DNA from 2 places in the Paenibacillus sp. 2TAF8 genome. Region 1 is predicted to be linked to the other one. Evidence: riboswitches for the same ligand, from Rfam matches in the RefSeq annotation. Region 1 holds a riboswitch; the other holds the start of a gene.

Region 1 (7,876 bases):
TCTGTTCAAACTTAGCGACGATGGAAAACAAATTTTGCATGATAGTGGTGTCGTGATCCATCAATATAAAGGTAGCGAAGCGAGTAAAATTTACAAAATAAACGGACTTTATTACATTTTCCACAGTGAGGTTCGACCAAGAAATGGTGAGGAGGTAAGGGTTGTTATGATGCTCCGTTCGGAGCATTTATACGGTCCTTACGAAGAAAAAGAGTTAATTCATACGCATGGTGTGGAAGTGGACCGCGAACCGAATCAAGGCGGACTTGTGCAAACACCGTCTGGGGAGTGGTATTTCATTAGTCATCAAGGAGCCGGTGGCTACTTTGAGGGCAGAACTCTTCACCTGCTTCCCGTTACGTGGGTTGAAGGTTGGCCAATTATTGGTGAGGATACAGACGGCGATGGTGTTGGAGAGATGGTATGGGGAGGAACAAAACCAATTCACGGCTATCCCAAAACTATTTTAACCGTAAATGATGATTTCAATCGCCCGGTACTACAGTCTCATTGGGGATGGAATCACCAGCCCAAGAATGGATCGTGGTCTTTAACAGAGAGACCTGGATATTTACGTTTATATGCTTGTCTTCCTTCTGAAAGGGACGATTTCTTTAAGATACCGAATACTCTTTCCCAACGAGCATATCGTGTTCCTCATAACGTAGTGACTGCCAAGTTTGATATGCGGGGTATGGTTGACGATCAGGAATCGGGTCTATGCCATTTTGGGCAAACTTATTGTACGATCGGTGTTCATCAGCAGCAAGGAACGCGGGTATTGAAGTATAATCAGTCAGGTACAATGGAATGGGGTCCATCTATTGATGCTGATGCGACTAACCTGTGGTTAAGATCGATTTGGAACTTGCGTGGTGAAAACAGGTATGAATATAGCCTCGATGGCGAGAAATTTATTCCCTTTGGTGATGTCTATCAACTGGGATGGGGACATTATCGTGGAGATCGCGTTGGTGTATATAACTTGAACCATGAAAGAGAACAAGGATACGTAGATGTGGAATACTTCAATTACGAGTCGGGAGATGAACCAGTCTAATCTCTATACGTTTTTTCTCGCCATCCGGCCTTTTCATTTATAGTTCAACATGCACATTACATCATTTTTATTATGTAAACCAATTTACTGAAAAAAGCCAAGCAGTTATGTCCTGCTGGCTTCTTTCCTTAACTATGCAATTGTTAAGCTATAGTCGAGGTTGGAAACATCGGATTATTCTGCATGCCAACCCACAGCTCTGTATTTTCAAGTTGTCCCGCCAGATGTAATAACCAATCTTCACGGCCTTTCGTTGCCATAACTTGTACGCCCATTGGCAACCCTTCCGTTGTCAAATGTAGAGGAAGACTAATGGCAGGTTGGCCTGTCAGATTCGCAAGTTGCGTGAAAGGGGTATAGGTGAGGCTTGGTTTGAACATCTCATAAATGAGCTCTTGTTGCGCTGTTTTGCCCAGATCACTGACAGACATCAGATGTTGAATCTGCTCCGCATGTGGTGTCAGTTCTCCAACCCGTGGTGCTGGAAAAGCATTGACAGGTGTGATGTAAAAATCATACCGTTCAAACAAGGTAGACATCTGCGCAGCCGCCACGTCCCATTCGGCCAAACTGTGAACAAATTCAGCAGCAGATACTTTTTTGCCCGCTTCAGCCAGTACCCAGGACTCAATCTCCATATCATCTGCGGTAAGTGAGCGACCCAAGCCATATTCCATGGAAGAAATCATGGCAGCCATCTCGCCGCTGTTCATCATATAATAGTTCTCCATCAGGCGTACGCCATTGACTGGACTTAACTTTTCCTCGACATGATGCCCTTGGGTTTCAAGGAAACGGACTAGTTTCATCACCGCCTCTTTGGCATCTTCACTGACAGGTGTGCCGACAGGTGAATCCGTCGTATAGGCGATACGCCACTTGCGTTGGTGAGGATAATTCATATCAGCAAGGTAACTTCCCGGGAATAAAGGTGCATGGAATGCGGCCTCCGGTTGGATAATCTGGAGCGTATCCAGCAGTGCAGCACTGTCTCTGACGGAGCGGGATAAGGCAAAATCAATTGAGGCTCCCTGCCACTGGCGTCCAACGCCCGGACCAACCGGAGTGCGTCCGCGTGTTGGTTTCAGTCCGAATAAACCGCTGAAGGAAGCGGGAATTCGAATGGAACCACCACCATCGCTTGCTCCGGCAAGCGGCACGATACCTGATGCCACAGCGGCAGCGGCACCGCCGCTTGAACCGCCGGGAGAATGATTCACATTCCATGGATTACGTGTAGGGCCATGCAGCCGGGGCTCGGTTATATTTTTTAATCCGAATTCTGGTGTATTCGTATGTCCGATCACAATAAAGCCTGCTTCAAGCAAACGAGTTACGAAATTGGAATTGCGAAGAGCACGATGTTCGCTGAACAGACGTGAGCCGGAGGTAAGAAGTTCACCTTCCAAAGATTGAGAAATATCTTTGAGTAGCAACGGCACACCTGCAAATGGCTGTTCTCCAGGACGAACCTTATTGGCTTCCTGCCGAGCCCGAGTTTCATATGTACGAATAACGGCATTAAGTTGTGGGTTCACTTCTTCCAGACGTGCATAGGCAGCTTCGAGCAATTCAACCGGGGAGACTTCCCTGGAGCGAATCAGTTCGGCGAGCCCTATGGCGTCATAGGAGGTATATGAGAATGAAGACATTAATAATCGTTCCTCTCTGAAAATAATTCCTTTAAGATTACATGTTCCAAGTTTCATAAACCATCGTACCACCTAGGTAGACAAAAGACAAAACGAGAAGCCATTATAATAGAAGAAAAAACGGCAGAATAAAAGCACTGCTCACCTCGAAAGTAGAAACAGTGCTTATATTGTTTGAACCAGATGAAAATGTATTACTCTGTGCGAAGTTTGGGTGCGGCCTCGGCGATTGGTGTAGAGCGTTCCTGCTGTTTGGAGATCAGGAATAGTGCGATCCAGATCAGGATAAAGCCAAGCAATTGCTCCCAGGTTATCAGCGTACGGAAGGCAATCCAGTTCACGAGCACACCTGCCATCGGGAAGCTTAGTTCCGCCAGGGTTGCAACAGAAGCTTTGGTTGAAGACAATCCTTTATAGTAGAGAAGCAGACTGAGCAAGCCAGGCAATAGTGCCTGCCCCAAAATATTCAGAATAACAGCTGCTTGTGCACCTGTACCTGCGGGAAGTGTCCAAGGAGCGCCTTCATTCCAGGTCATGAAGATCAGGAGCGGAAGTGCAACGACAAAGCGAAGGGAGGTCACCGTTTCATATCGCGCCTGCCCGAGCATTAGCCGGCCCATAACGGTAGAACCACCCCATAAAGCTGCGGCACCAAGAGACAGCAGGCTGCCTGCATGAATCCAGTTATTCCAGTTGCCGAGCGGTAGCGAGAAGCCAAAAGTAAGCAGATATGTTCCTGCCAGCGCAATGATGAACAGTCCGCCGAAGTGACGCGGGAGTGTTTCTTTTAATATTAATTTCGCAAGTACAATCGCGAAGAGTGGCTGCATTTTTTGCAATAACAATACCGTGTTGGGATCGTTATGGGTTAGTGCCAAAGTGAATAATACTGTTGCCAGGGCTGAGCCTCCCCAGGAGATAAAGATGACAGCGATCCAGTGACGTGCACGCAATTTTTTTAGATCATCTCGGAATTTCCATAATACCGGTATCGCAACAAGACTGACGATGATGTGTTCGATTAGAACAATCTGTGTAGAAGTCATCGTTTTTAGCAAAAGGATGCGGAATAAGGGGTCTACGCCCCAGAGGGCTGCGCCTAGCACAACTAGCCAAAATCCGGTGTTGCCTCGTTCCTTGCGATACAATGTTGATTCAGTTGATGTGTTTTCCATATTCAGGACTCCTTCGTCAGAACACGGAATCTTCAGTTGGCAAAATCGACAAAATCCCCCGTCCTTGGCGTACGCCAAATAAACGGGGGACCATTCAAAGACAAGGCGTCAGGGAAAAAGACTTCCCTATATGGCCTGCCATTGTGTTGATCTTCTCTCATCCGGACTGTACCGTCGGCCTTGGAATTTCACCAAGTCAGTCGCTGCGAAGTGGTAACCTAAACAGCGAGTCGCGGGCTGGTTCTATAAGAACATCACCGCCGGTTGGGAATTGCACCCTACCCCGAAGATCCTATTCAATTAATTAGTGTATTGAACAAGTTGTAACCTTATGAAGTTCATCTTATTCCTGTAAACGCTATCAGTTCAAGTGTTTTTTTAGAAAACAATACTCCAGCATCCCTGTTGTCTACGTAACAGCACAATTTGACCTGCATGATAAGCATCGTGGAGAACCCAGCGGGCAAGCGTCTGAGCCCAATTTTGTTCGGAATCCATATAAGCTTCTTCGAGTTTCGCTTCCGGTAATGTAGCAAGGGTATCGCGCAACTGCTCAGCCAGTTTCGTCGTTTGTTCCATAAGCTTGCTCCAGCCTGCTTCGTTCAAGGGATCCCCGGACATACCAAAAGTAGCTACGTTAGAATCGGCAGCGGGTGCAGAGGGAGTTTTTCTCTGGAGTCGATCCAAGATCCGTTGGTTGTAATAAAACATATGATTGACCAGTTGCCATATGCTAAGTCCACCTGAAGGCGGAATCCAGGCAGCCTGTTCAGTGGTCAGCCCCTCCAGAGCCTTGGACAATGGGACGATCCAGTTACATTGATCCCAAGTATCATCATTCTGAATAACCAATACATCCAATGCTGTGGTTACCGTTTTCATTTTTAAAATTCATTCCTCTCCTGACAGACTCATCTCGTTCTTGCATCTTCATGTTGGTAACTAGCTAATGTGGGTTGAAATGGTTACAATTAATATAACACAATTTTAATTAATGTAACCATCTTATTATAATTTAGATAGTTACATTAATCGGAGGCTCTCATGGATAGATTATGGACTGATTTTGTGAACAGCGATTATCATGATTGGCGTGGTGGGGATCGATCAGAAGACAGACTGGGAAACGCAAGCTGGCAGCAAGACTTTTTAAATCGGTGGCAATTAGAAGCGCCAATACCGGCATCGATTGAAGAGGAATCCGCATTGAGAAGTTTTAGAGATGATTTACAGTCTCTGGCTATCCGTTTGTCTAACGGGAAGTCCTTCACTGAGAAGGATCAAGCCTGGTTGAATGACTTTATGCAGGCTGGTGAAGTCATCAGACGATTCATCTCAAAGGAACAAGGATGGGAAGTTACACTGGTTCCCGTTCAAGCACATTGGGTTCAGGTGATGGCAGAGGTCGCGGCTGATTTTGCTATTACGCTCGTGGAGGGTGAGGGGAAGAGAATGCGCTCCTGTGACAATCCGGACTGCCGCTGGATCTTCTATGATGATACCCGGAGCAGGACCCAGAAATATTGTGATGATAAGATGTGCGGTAATCTAATGAAGGTGAGACGTTTTCGAGCGAAACGAAAAATGCACTCTAATGAGGAAAAAAATGAAGTTTAACAATCAAGTTTACCAATTAAGTTCACCAGTTAAGTTCAAACCTTTACAATCCGTGAAATCTCCATATAGGTCGAAGGTAGCTCTTCCAGAATTTGATAAATATAAACATTTGATATATAATATATATATACTAGCGAAAATATAGTCATAAATCATTTGTAAGAACAAGCAATGCAGATCAGATCATTTTACAAACCATTATGATGGGAGAGGTGTCTCATGGGGACAAGTTATCTTTTGAAAAACGGTTGTGTATTATCGATGGATGCTCGTATTGGTCAGTATAACCGGGCAGATGTACTTATTCAGGATTCTTTAATCGCGGACATTCAACCGAATATCGAGGTGTCAGATGCTACAGATATTGAGCTCATCGACGCTTCAGATATGATTATTATGCCTGGGCTGGTGGATACACACCGGCATATGTGGGAATCGCTCGTCAAAACAGCCGGTACCAACTGGTCGCTGCCCGTGTATCTGCAAAATTTGTACTATGGAGCTATGGGAAGCAAGCTTCGTCCTCAGGACAGCTATATCGCCAATCTGCTGGGATCTCTGGAAGCGCTTAATGCAGGTGTCACCACGGTGCTGGACTGGAGCATGCCATACTCGGCTGAGCATACGGATGAGCTGATTCGAGGACTTCAGGATGCAGGAATTCGTGCTGTTTTTGCCCATGGTGTGCCAGGGGAAACGGCGTATTGGAATCGAGATAGCAAGCTGTTGTATCCCGAAAATGTTAGAGGTGTTAAAGAGCGATATTTCTCTTCGAATGATCAACTACTCACCTATGGACTTGCGATTCGTGGACCAGAGTTTAGCCATTGGGATACAACGGTGCAGGACATTCGGCTTGCAGAAGAACTGGATGCGATTTGTTCGATGCATGTCGGTTTCGGAAGCTGGGGATCTGTAGATCGTTCGATCAACCGAATGTATGAGGCAGGACTACTCAGCCCGCGCATTAATGTTGTTCATGGTAATACGATGGGCATGGATGAATTCAAAATGCTCGCAGACAGCGGAGCCTCTTTGTCGGTCACACCTGAAGTCGAGATGATGATGGGACATGGTTACCCGGCTACAGGATACTTTCTGGAGCATGGAGGTACGCCAACGCTTGGCGTAGATGTTGTGACTTCGACGGGCGGAGATATGTTTTCACAGATGAAATTTGCGTTGCAAGCTGAGCGTTCAAGAACGAATGAGCACCTTTTGCAACAGGGTGAGATGCCGGGTGAACTCAGTTTGCAGGCAAGTCAGGTTCTGCGATTCGCAACCTCCGCGGGTGCAAGGGCTTTAGGACTGGAGCAAAAAACAGGTACGCTCACGCCGGGAAAAGAGGCAGATGTAATCATGATTCGCACGACGGATCTGAACCTGTTCCCCGTGCATGATCCGATTGGTGCCGTTGTGCAATTCGCGAATCCGTCCAATGTAGATACGGTTTTTATTGCGGGGAAACCTGTGAAGCGAGAGGGCAAGCTGTTGCATGTCAATTTGAATGAAATTCGGCGGAAAGCCATGCGGAGTACAGAATATTTGTTAACGCAATATCGGATGTCCGATGCGAATCGGGTTGTTTTCTCATAATAGAGCTGTCATACAATAAATAAGGCGAAGGGGCCGTTCATCCACAATACGGCTCTTCCTTGTCTTTGTTCTCTAATCCGTTTTTTGAAAGTTGTTTTCTCATGAAATTGAGGTTGGAGTAAGTAATGTGTGTTGACAAATAGAACGCTTTCTACTAAGATAGCGGTATAAGTTAATAATGAATTTAATCAGGATTGTTACTGATCAGCAGGCAAGACCGATTGATAATGCAAACATGCAGAATTGTATTTTTCCATGTGTGCATGATTAATGGTCTTTTTTTGTTGCTAAATTCTGTTAACGTTTCATTTTAAAAGGAGATTCCGATGAAGATCACACGAATTATTAACAACAATGTCGTCTGTGCAGTCAATGAACGGCGCCAGGAAATGATGCTTTTAGGCAGTGGCATTGGATTTCAGAAGAAAAAGGGAGACGATGTGGACACAGTTAAGATTGAAAAAGAATTTTTTCTGAAATCCAAAAATGTAACTGGTAAATTATATGCCCTGCTGGCACAGATCCCGATGGAATATATTCGTGTATCCGATAGTATCATTCAGTATGCCAAGCAGTCCTTAAACAAGGAACTCAATGAAAATATATATCTAACGTTAACGGACCATATTAACTTTGCCGTGGCACGTTATAAGCAAGGTATGAATTTCAATAATGCTTTGCTGTCTGAAATTAAAGCGTTTTATTCCAATGAATTTCGTGTGGCTATGAAAGCCCGGGATATGATTAATGAGGAATTTAACATTACACTGCCTGAA
Region 2 (7,876 bases), on a different contig from region 1:
TCATTCAACCCCATCTTTACGTTGTATATATCAATCAAAATTTAGGCAAATCCGTGATTCGAAAGAAACTCTTCACTAATGCTGCGCGGCTTGTCTTTACTCGTTCCCGCATGACCTTTGCCGTACTGCAACAGATGATCTACATATTTGCCCAAAATATCACACTCAATGTTGACGGTATCTCCCGTTTTTTTCATGTTAAGAACCGTTTCCCCAATCGTATGAGGAATAATGGAAACCGTGAAGGAACTTTGAGTTGTTTGCACCACCGTCAAGCTAATTCCATCCAAAGTGACTGAACCTTTCGGAATCAAAAATTGGAAAAGTGCATGGTTATCCGGTCTGATTTCAAATACAACCGCATTCTGATCCCGCGTGATGCTACCAATAACTCCAGTTCCATCAACGTGCCCCTGCACAATATGACCGCCAAATCGTCCACCGGACAACATGGCTCGTTCCAGATTGACCCTGCTACCAGATTGGAGTTGACTGAGATTCGTATGACGGTACGTTTCAGGCATGACGTCTGCTGTAAAACCTCCACCCTCAAGCGTAGTCGCTGTCAGACAAACCCCGTTAACTGCGACGCTGTCTCCAATCTTGAGATCATCCATAATGACAGAAGCTTCGATGTTCAGAACCAAGGCTTCGCCTTTACGGCCAATGCGCCGGATCTGACCTACTTCTTCCACCAAACCCGTAAACATACTGCCGCCTCCTAATCTAAAGCTGTGTATCTATTTTATTGTCGCACGCATCCTTTTGAGTCTAACTCAATTGTGATACATTACTCTGGCTTATTCTGGCCAAACGGGAATGCCGCCAATACTGATATTATCCCCAACTTGCTCAATTTCCAGCTGATGCAATTGAATCGCTTGGCTCATACGCTCTACGCCTTCAAAACGGAAGCTGCCAGGTGTATCATATCCACCTACAATCTTCGGAGCGATAAACATAAGCAGCCGATCTACGAGCCGCGCTTCCAGCATAGCACCATTCAGTGTGCCGCCGCCTTCCAGCAAAATGGAGCCAATATCACGCTCTCCCAGTTTGCTCAATCCGTGCAGCAAATCTACCCGCGGCCCTGGACCGCAGCGGATTACCTCAACACCGTAAGCTTCAAGACGCTCTGCCGATTCCTGACTAGCCTCGTCGGTCGTAAGAACCCAGGTTGGCGCAAGGCCATCCTTGACCATTTTGGAGCCTACAGGCAGACGCAGTTTGGAATCCACTACGATCCGTACCGGACTAATCCCCTCTACTTGCAAACGGGTGGTCAGCTCCGGATTGTCGGCGATAACCGTATCCACACCAACCATAATGCCTTGATGACGATGGCGAAGCGCGTGCACAATTTCGCGTGCCGGTTCGTTGGAGATCCATTTGCTGTCTCCGCTGCGAGTAGCAATTTTGCCATCCAGCGTAGATGCTGTTTTGAGGGTAACGAAAGGCAGACCTGTTGTAATAAACTTAATAAACTTTTCATTCATACGTCTTCCTCGTTCGCGCAAAACACCCACTTCAACCTCGATACCTTGTTTACGAAGCATACTGATGCCTGTGCCAGATACCTGTGGATTCGGGTCTTCACAACAGACAACCACCCGTTTGACCTTCTCATGAATCAAACGTTCGCTGCAGGGCGGAGTTTTACCGTAATGACTGCAAGGTTCAAGCGTTACGTAGACGGTACTGCCCTCCGCATCGCTTCCAGCCATGTTTAGTGCATGCACTTCCGCATGGCCTGTACCTCTCTTCAAATGGCTTCCCAGACCAACAACTCGTCCATCCTTAACTACGACACATCCCACGACAGGATTAATTCCAGTCTGTCCTTGTGACCGTTCTGCCATATCCAGTGCTAACGCCATATAAAATTCATCATTGATCATTTCCATATATTGTTCACCCCACGGTTATAATCTTGAACTAAAAAATCCCCACCGAACAATCCGTTCCGGTGGGGATGATGAGAGTCTACTGTCATCTACAGGAGTGAATGGTGTACAACCACAACCATAACGACACTTCACCAATCCGTATAACAGGCAAGTGAAAACAAACACATACCTTGTTGAATACAACATCTTAGGTAAAGAGCTGTTATGTTACGGTATTATGTACAGGAAAACTCATTAATAATAAGCTCTCCCTACACAACATCAAATCAAGTGATAAATGCTGTGTAACATCACTCCTGCGGAGTGCAGCCTGCTTGGCATACACCCACTCCTTCTCCCATCCAGACTATACTGTCGGTTCTGGAATCACACCAGATCAGCCATCTGCCGTAGGCAGACAGGTCACGGACTTTGCCATGTCGTCGGAAAACTTATATCCTCGACATATGCATCACCGCCGGTAGGGAATTACACCCTGCCCTGAAGGATCGCTTTCGTTATTAATTGGATGTTAGCACTTTAATGTCAAAAAATCAATTTATTTTTGTTTCTTTTTGTCACATACTAACTTTTAATAAGCATTCATATCATAAAATCCGCATCTCTCACAAGACGCGGATTTTAATCAGCCATAGAAAAAATAAATTCTAGAGGTCAGGAAAACAACAGCTTGCCATGTGCTTTAAATCTTTTGCTGCGTGGAACGGAACACGATCCGGTTTTGGCTGGGAAGCAGCAGGAGTAGGCATATCTCTGGCGACCCTTCTAACCCAGCTTGTAGAGTCGATTCCAATGGCCGAACATAACCAGCGTTCATCTGACCTTGGACGTACGGTTAAAATAAGCTCTTCTTTTCCTGGCATTTCAGGGAACACACCTTCCAAATATTCGACAATAACACGTTTGTCCTTCACTTCATGACAGTAGACGGTCACCCAAGCGCCACTAAGTACTTTCACCGCATATACGTCTCCTGGCTGCACCTCACCTGTGCCGGCATCTGGAGATTTTTTCGGTACCTTGGCTTGAGAACCAACACCTCGTCTGCTTTCGAATGCACCAATAACGGTCTCCATAGCTGGTGGATTCGGTTCAGCTTTGTCCTCAAGCGACACATCACTGCAATCGAAGCCATCGAAAATCCGGAACAGATTGTGCTCGTTTATTCCTATAGATGAATCCCACCATGCCAAGGGAGCTTGTACTTCAACGCGGGTATTAGGTCTCTTATCGCGTTCAGCATACGAGGTGAAAGCCGTAATCATTCCTGGCTGTTCTGTTGTGTCCAGAATACCGATCAGTGCCAGCGTTTCAAGCAGGTCACGGTATACATATACCTTTTTCGAAGGCAGCAGTTGTGCTTTTTTCAGAGCATCCGCTGCCTTGCTGTAACGCGTTTTGGGCGGCAGATTGCGCAGTACCGTCAATACGGCGCGCAGCGTCCAGCGATCATATTCATTCGGGACAGGAAGCTCCTGCGAAGCGGCCATCTCCTTCAAAGCCAAAACATGTCCGAAGATATCTCCATCCAGCGGTGTAGCGCTTGTCATCCGCCAGTACCATTGAAGTGATGTATCTACACCGTCATTCACGTCCAAACCACAGATCTGGCACTTGTGACTGGATGGATACGGTGTATATTCATGATCTGGTATGCTGGTTGCAATTAGTTTACCTGTAAGAAGTGAACGCCAAATCATCGGAGCTGACCATAACGAAGCCACAAAAGCCTGAGCGGCGTCCTGAAGTGTCCAACGCTCAGCCAATGCTCTCAGTTCGTTGATGGTTTCCTCATGCTGTGGACTCACAAAACGATTCGGTTCATGTCCAGCCGTCTCTAAAGCCTGCAACTGCTCAGTAGTCACATCCTTAGGTATGGTGTGTCTGGAAGCACGCAACTCCTTGTCCCAAATCGTATTTCCACTATAAAGGTGCTGAAGTAATTTAAGCTGCTGTACAACCTCCAAAGTTAACAACATCCTTTCAACTATTCATGAAAGTAACTAAGTACAATTTCTCCATTGTGCTGTCAAACCTTATGTATTCGGTTCCAACAGTCTGTACTTAGCCAGAATAACCCAGGATCACTTCGCCCGCCAGTTCCTTTAAGCTTATTTTTGACCAGACGAACTAAGGCAATCATGCAAAAAGGCAGTAAAATGCACAAAACCCCCGGTACTTCCGTAATAGGAACGTACCAAGGGTCATAAAGGTGTTTAATCTGTTGCAGATTGAATTAAACTTCTACAACTTCAACAGTTTCCATTTTGTCACGGCCTTCGAATGCATCAACAAACTCCATACCTTTGCTTACTTTACCAAATACGGTATGTTGTCCATCCAAGTGTGGCTGTGGTTGGTAGCAGATGTAGAACTGACTTCCACCTGTGTTGCGACCAGCATGTGCCATCGCAAGTGTTCCACGCTCATGTTTGTTCGGGTTGATCTCACAGTTGATTGTGTAGCCAGGTCCGCCTGTACCGGAACCGCTAGGGCATCCGCCTTGAGCTACGAAGCCCGGGATAACACGGTGGAATACAAGACCGTTGTAGAAACCGGAGTTTGCCAGCTTTTCAAAGTTTGCTACTGTATTGGGAGCTTCTTGATCGAACAGGTCAATCAAAACTTCTCCGCCGTTTGCCAATTTAATTTTCGCTTGTTTCGCCATATGTAAATGACTCCTTTCAATGTTGAGCAAAGTAAATTGTGAAGCAATACCTAACTTGAGGTCAAGCATTACAGCACTTTTCTTAGTGTACACCGAAAAGAACCGAATCGCAAAAGGATAAGATAAAATATGACGAATTTTTTTATTTAAGTTGAATTATAATTTGAATTTCTTCCAATCGATCTGATTAAATGCAAGTATAGTTAGAAAACAATTGTTGATAATATTAGAGAAATTGAAAGTAGTGCTCTGTTCATAAATGAGTCCAGAAACATTGATTATAACAAAAACCAGTAAATAGATTATATTAATGTGCGATTTTAGTAAATCATAATTATATTCTTCAGAAATTTTTTTTTGATTCATGATTCTTTTTATAAAAAACTTATTTAATTTAACTCCTGTTAATTGAAAGATGATTAAGAATGCTGTTACTAAAGTGTACAGAAAAATAGATGGGTTGACTTGAAAGTTTAAACCGAAAAGTTTAACAACTAATAATAATATGAAGAGGTATATGTATGATGTCACTATAAGAGTTGTTATTGTTGAGTAGAACTTAAAAATTATCACAACTATACCAAATACCATTAACTCAGCCAAAAAAGCCATAATAATATTCCTTGTAAAATCACTATAAATACTTACACCAATCAATACTCCTAAAAAAAGAACCATACATAATATTACAGCAATATTTTTAAAGTTGAAATGTGCAAGTATTAAAATAAGTCCTAAAATTAAGCCTGTCGAGCCAAATACAACAACTATAATTTGATCTAATGAGTTGTATGAATTCTCGATATTAAAATTTGAAATGGTCTTACTACTGTAGTAATAAGATAAGACGAAAATCGCTATCCCTATTAAGCTAGAAATCCCTTTAAATTTGGCTGTAGTTACTGAATTGAAAATTTGACGTTTAATATGTATCACTCCAATAAGTATTTTTTCAACCGAATAATAGCATAACAAAAAGGTGACCTAATTTCAGTCACCTTTTTGTTATGCTGGATTGTTTTTTATCGAGTAACTGGCTGTTTGCCAATACGTGCTGGCACGAGGTCATTTTGGATAATGTCCTGATATGACTCACGACGTACAACCACATCGCCTTGACCGTCTTTGACAAACACAACTGCCGGACGACGAATCCGGTTGTAGTTGCTTGCCATGGAATAGTTATATGCCCCTGTACAAGCTACGGCAAGCAGATCACCGCTTTCCACTTTTGGCAGATCCAGATCCCAAATCAACATGTCACCGCTCTCGCAACATTTACCCGCTACAGATACCGTTTCTGTTGCCGCTTCGTTTGCACGATTCGCCAGAACGGCCTCATATTTGGATTCATACAATGCAGGACGTGGATTATCCGTCATACCACCGTCTACAGCTACATATTTACGCACGCCTGGAATGTCTTTGCTCGTTCCAACTGTATACAGCGTTGTACCTGCTTCACCTACGATGCTACGGCCTGGCTCAACCCAAATTTCAGGCACTGCGTAGCCGATTTGTGCAAAATGGTTTTTTACTGCATCGGTAATGGCCTTCACATACTGAGCCACTTCAAGCGGCGTATCACCATCAATATAACGAATTCCGAATCCGCCGCCCAGGTTTACAACTTTGAATGCCACATTCAGGCGCTCATATACACTTGCCGCAAATTCAGCAACACGTTGAACCGCCATCTGGAATCCTTCCACCTCAAAGATCTGCGAGCCGATGTGAGAATGTACACCAAGCAATACCAGATTGGATTGCTTGGATGCAAGTTCAATCGCTTCAAATGCTGTACCGTTGCCGATATCAAAACCGAACTTGGAGTCCGTTTGTCCTGTCGAAATATATTCATGCGTATGCGCCTCAACACCAGGCGTTACACGCAGGAGGATGTTTACTTTACGGTTTTTGTCCGCTGCGACAGCTTGGAGCAGGTGCAACTCGTTAAAGTTGTCAACCACGAAGCATCCAATTTCAGCGTCAAGCGCCATTTCGATCTCTTCGATCGTTTTGTTATTGCCGTGGAAATGAATGCGTTCTGCCGGGAAGCCTGCTTGCAATGCCGTGAACAGTTCGCCGTCAGAGACAACATCCAGAGAAAGACCTTCCTCTGCTGCAAGAGCACACATCGCCATAACACAAAATGCTTTACTCGCATATGCAACTTGGAAGCCCAAACCTGAAGCGCGGAATGCTTCCATGTACTCTCTGCAGCGCTCGCGAACCAATTGCTCGTCCACAACATAGAGCGGTGTTCCAAATTGCTCTTTCATATCCGTAACGTCTACTCCACCAATCTCCAGATGACCTTGCCCATTTATTCTACTTGTACCGTGTAAATACATCGTTTGCATTCCTCACTTTTTGTATACTGGAACAGTTACTATTCCATTGATTTTACACCAGTATATCAAATTAAGCCGGGAGATGAATGGATTTTTCGGCACATCATTTGTGTTTTTTACCTTTTCGCAATTCACCGTCGGGATCCTCGGACATCTTGGTGTTGTCACGTGTTTTGTTGAATGATGGACGTTTCTTGCTGACAAGCAATGGAACCCTGAACAAGAAGTTGCCAAATGCCTTTGCATTAAAAGGTATAAATGGCCAAAGATACGACGAGTTGTACGAACGGTGAATGGTCAACGCCACAATCAGCAACGTTGTTCCAACGACCAGACCCGGCACCTTGAATATCGCAACTGCAACCAGTAGCAATAATCTGACCAATCTGTTCGCCAGTCCTAACTCGTAACTTGGTGTAGCAAACATTCCGATTGCCGCAATAGCCATGTAGAGCACAACCTCATTGACAAAATACCCCGTTTTCACCGCGATATCTCCGACTAATATAGCTGCAATCAAACCCATGGCGGAAGCCAGTGGTGTAGGAGTATGGACCGCCGCCATCCGTAATAAGTCTACGCCCAGCTCGATGAGCAGAAACTGAATAATAATCGGCAGTTTCACGCTTTCCTGTGGGCCAATGAAATCCAAACCAACGGGTTTTAGCGAAGGCTCGATGACCATAAGCATCCACAGTGGCAACAAAAATAACGAGATCAGGATACCTGCAAATCGTACCCAGCGCAGATAGGTCCCCATGAGGGCCGTTTGCCTGTTCTCTTCTGCATGCTCGCACAAATCAAAAAAGGTCGTTGGCAAGATCATCACGCTGGGGGATGTATCTACAAAAATAACGACTCGCCCTTCCAGCAAATGGGATGCTGTGACGTCAGGACGTTCCGAATAACGAACAAGGGGAAATGGATTCCATCCTTTGTTGATGATC

What was found. Region 1 has a riboswitch for FMN ahead of AB4Z30_RS14255 (DMT family transporter). Riboswitches for the same ligand answer to the same signal wherever they lie in the genome.
Region 2: linked by a shared signal. The riboswitch ahead of ribD (bifunctional diaminohydroxyphosphoribosylaminopyrimidine deaminase/5-amino-6-(5-phosphoribosylamino)uracil reductase RibD) and the one ahead of AB4Z30_RS14255 (DMT family transporter) in region 1 are both predicted to bind FMN.

Annotation. Positions count from the first base shown of each region.
Region 1 covers NZ_JBFRFN010000008.1:152,700-160,575, reverse strand. The annotation lists gene AB4Z30_RS14265 (glycoside hydrolase family 43 protein) at 1-1,060, shown strand, start outside; gene AB4Z30_RS14260 (amidase) at 1,204-2,712, opposite strand; gene AB4Z30_RS14255 (DMT family transporter) at 2,907-3,887, opposite strand; FMN riboswitch at 4,033-4,182, opposite strand; gene AB4Z30_RS14250 (DinB family protein) at 4,266-4,769, opposite strand; gene AB4Z30_RS14245 (CGNR zinc finger domain-containing protein) at 4,932-5,504, shown strand; gene AB4Z30_RS14240 (amidohydrolase family protein) at 5,724-7,100, shown strand; gene licT (BglG family transcription antiterminator LicT) at 7,427-7,876, shown strand, end outside.
Region 2 covers NZ_JBFRFN010000001.1:153,238-161,113, reverse strand. The annotation lists gene AB4Z30_RS00810 (riboflavin synthase) at 42-710, opposite strand; gene ribD (bifunctional diaminohydroxyphosphoribosylaminopyrimidine deaminase/5-amino-6-(5-phosphoribosylamino)uracil reductase RibD) at 801-1,904, opposite strand; FMN riboswitch at 2,233-2,399, opposite strand; gene AB4Z30_RS00800 (hypothetical protein) at 2,555-3,874, opposite strand; gene AB4Z30_RS00795 (peptidylprolyl isomerase) at 4,144-4,575, opposite strand; gene lysA (diaminopimelate decarboxylase) at 5,598-6,929, opposite strand; gene AB4Z30_RS00785 (spore germination protein) at 7,033-7,876, opposite strand, start outside.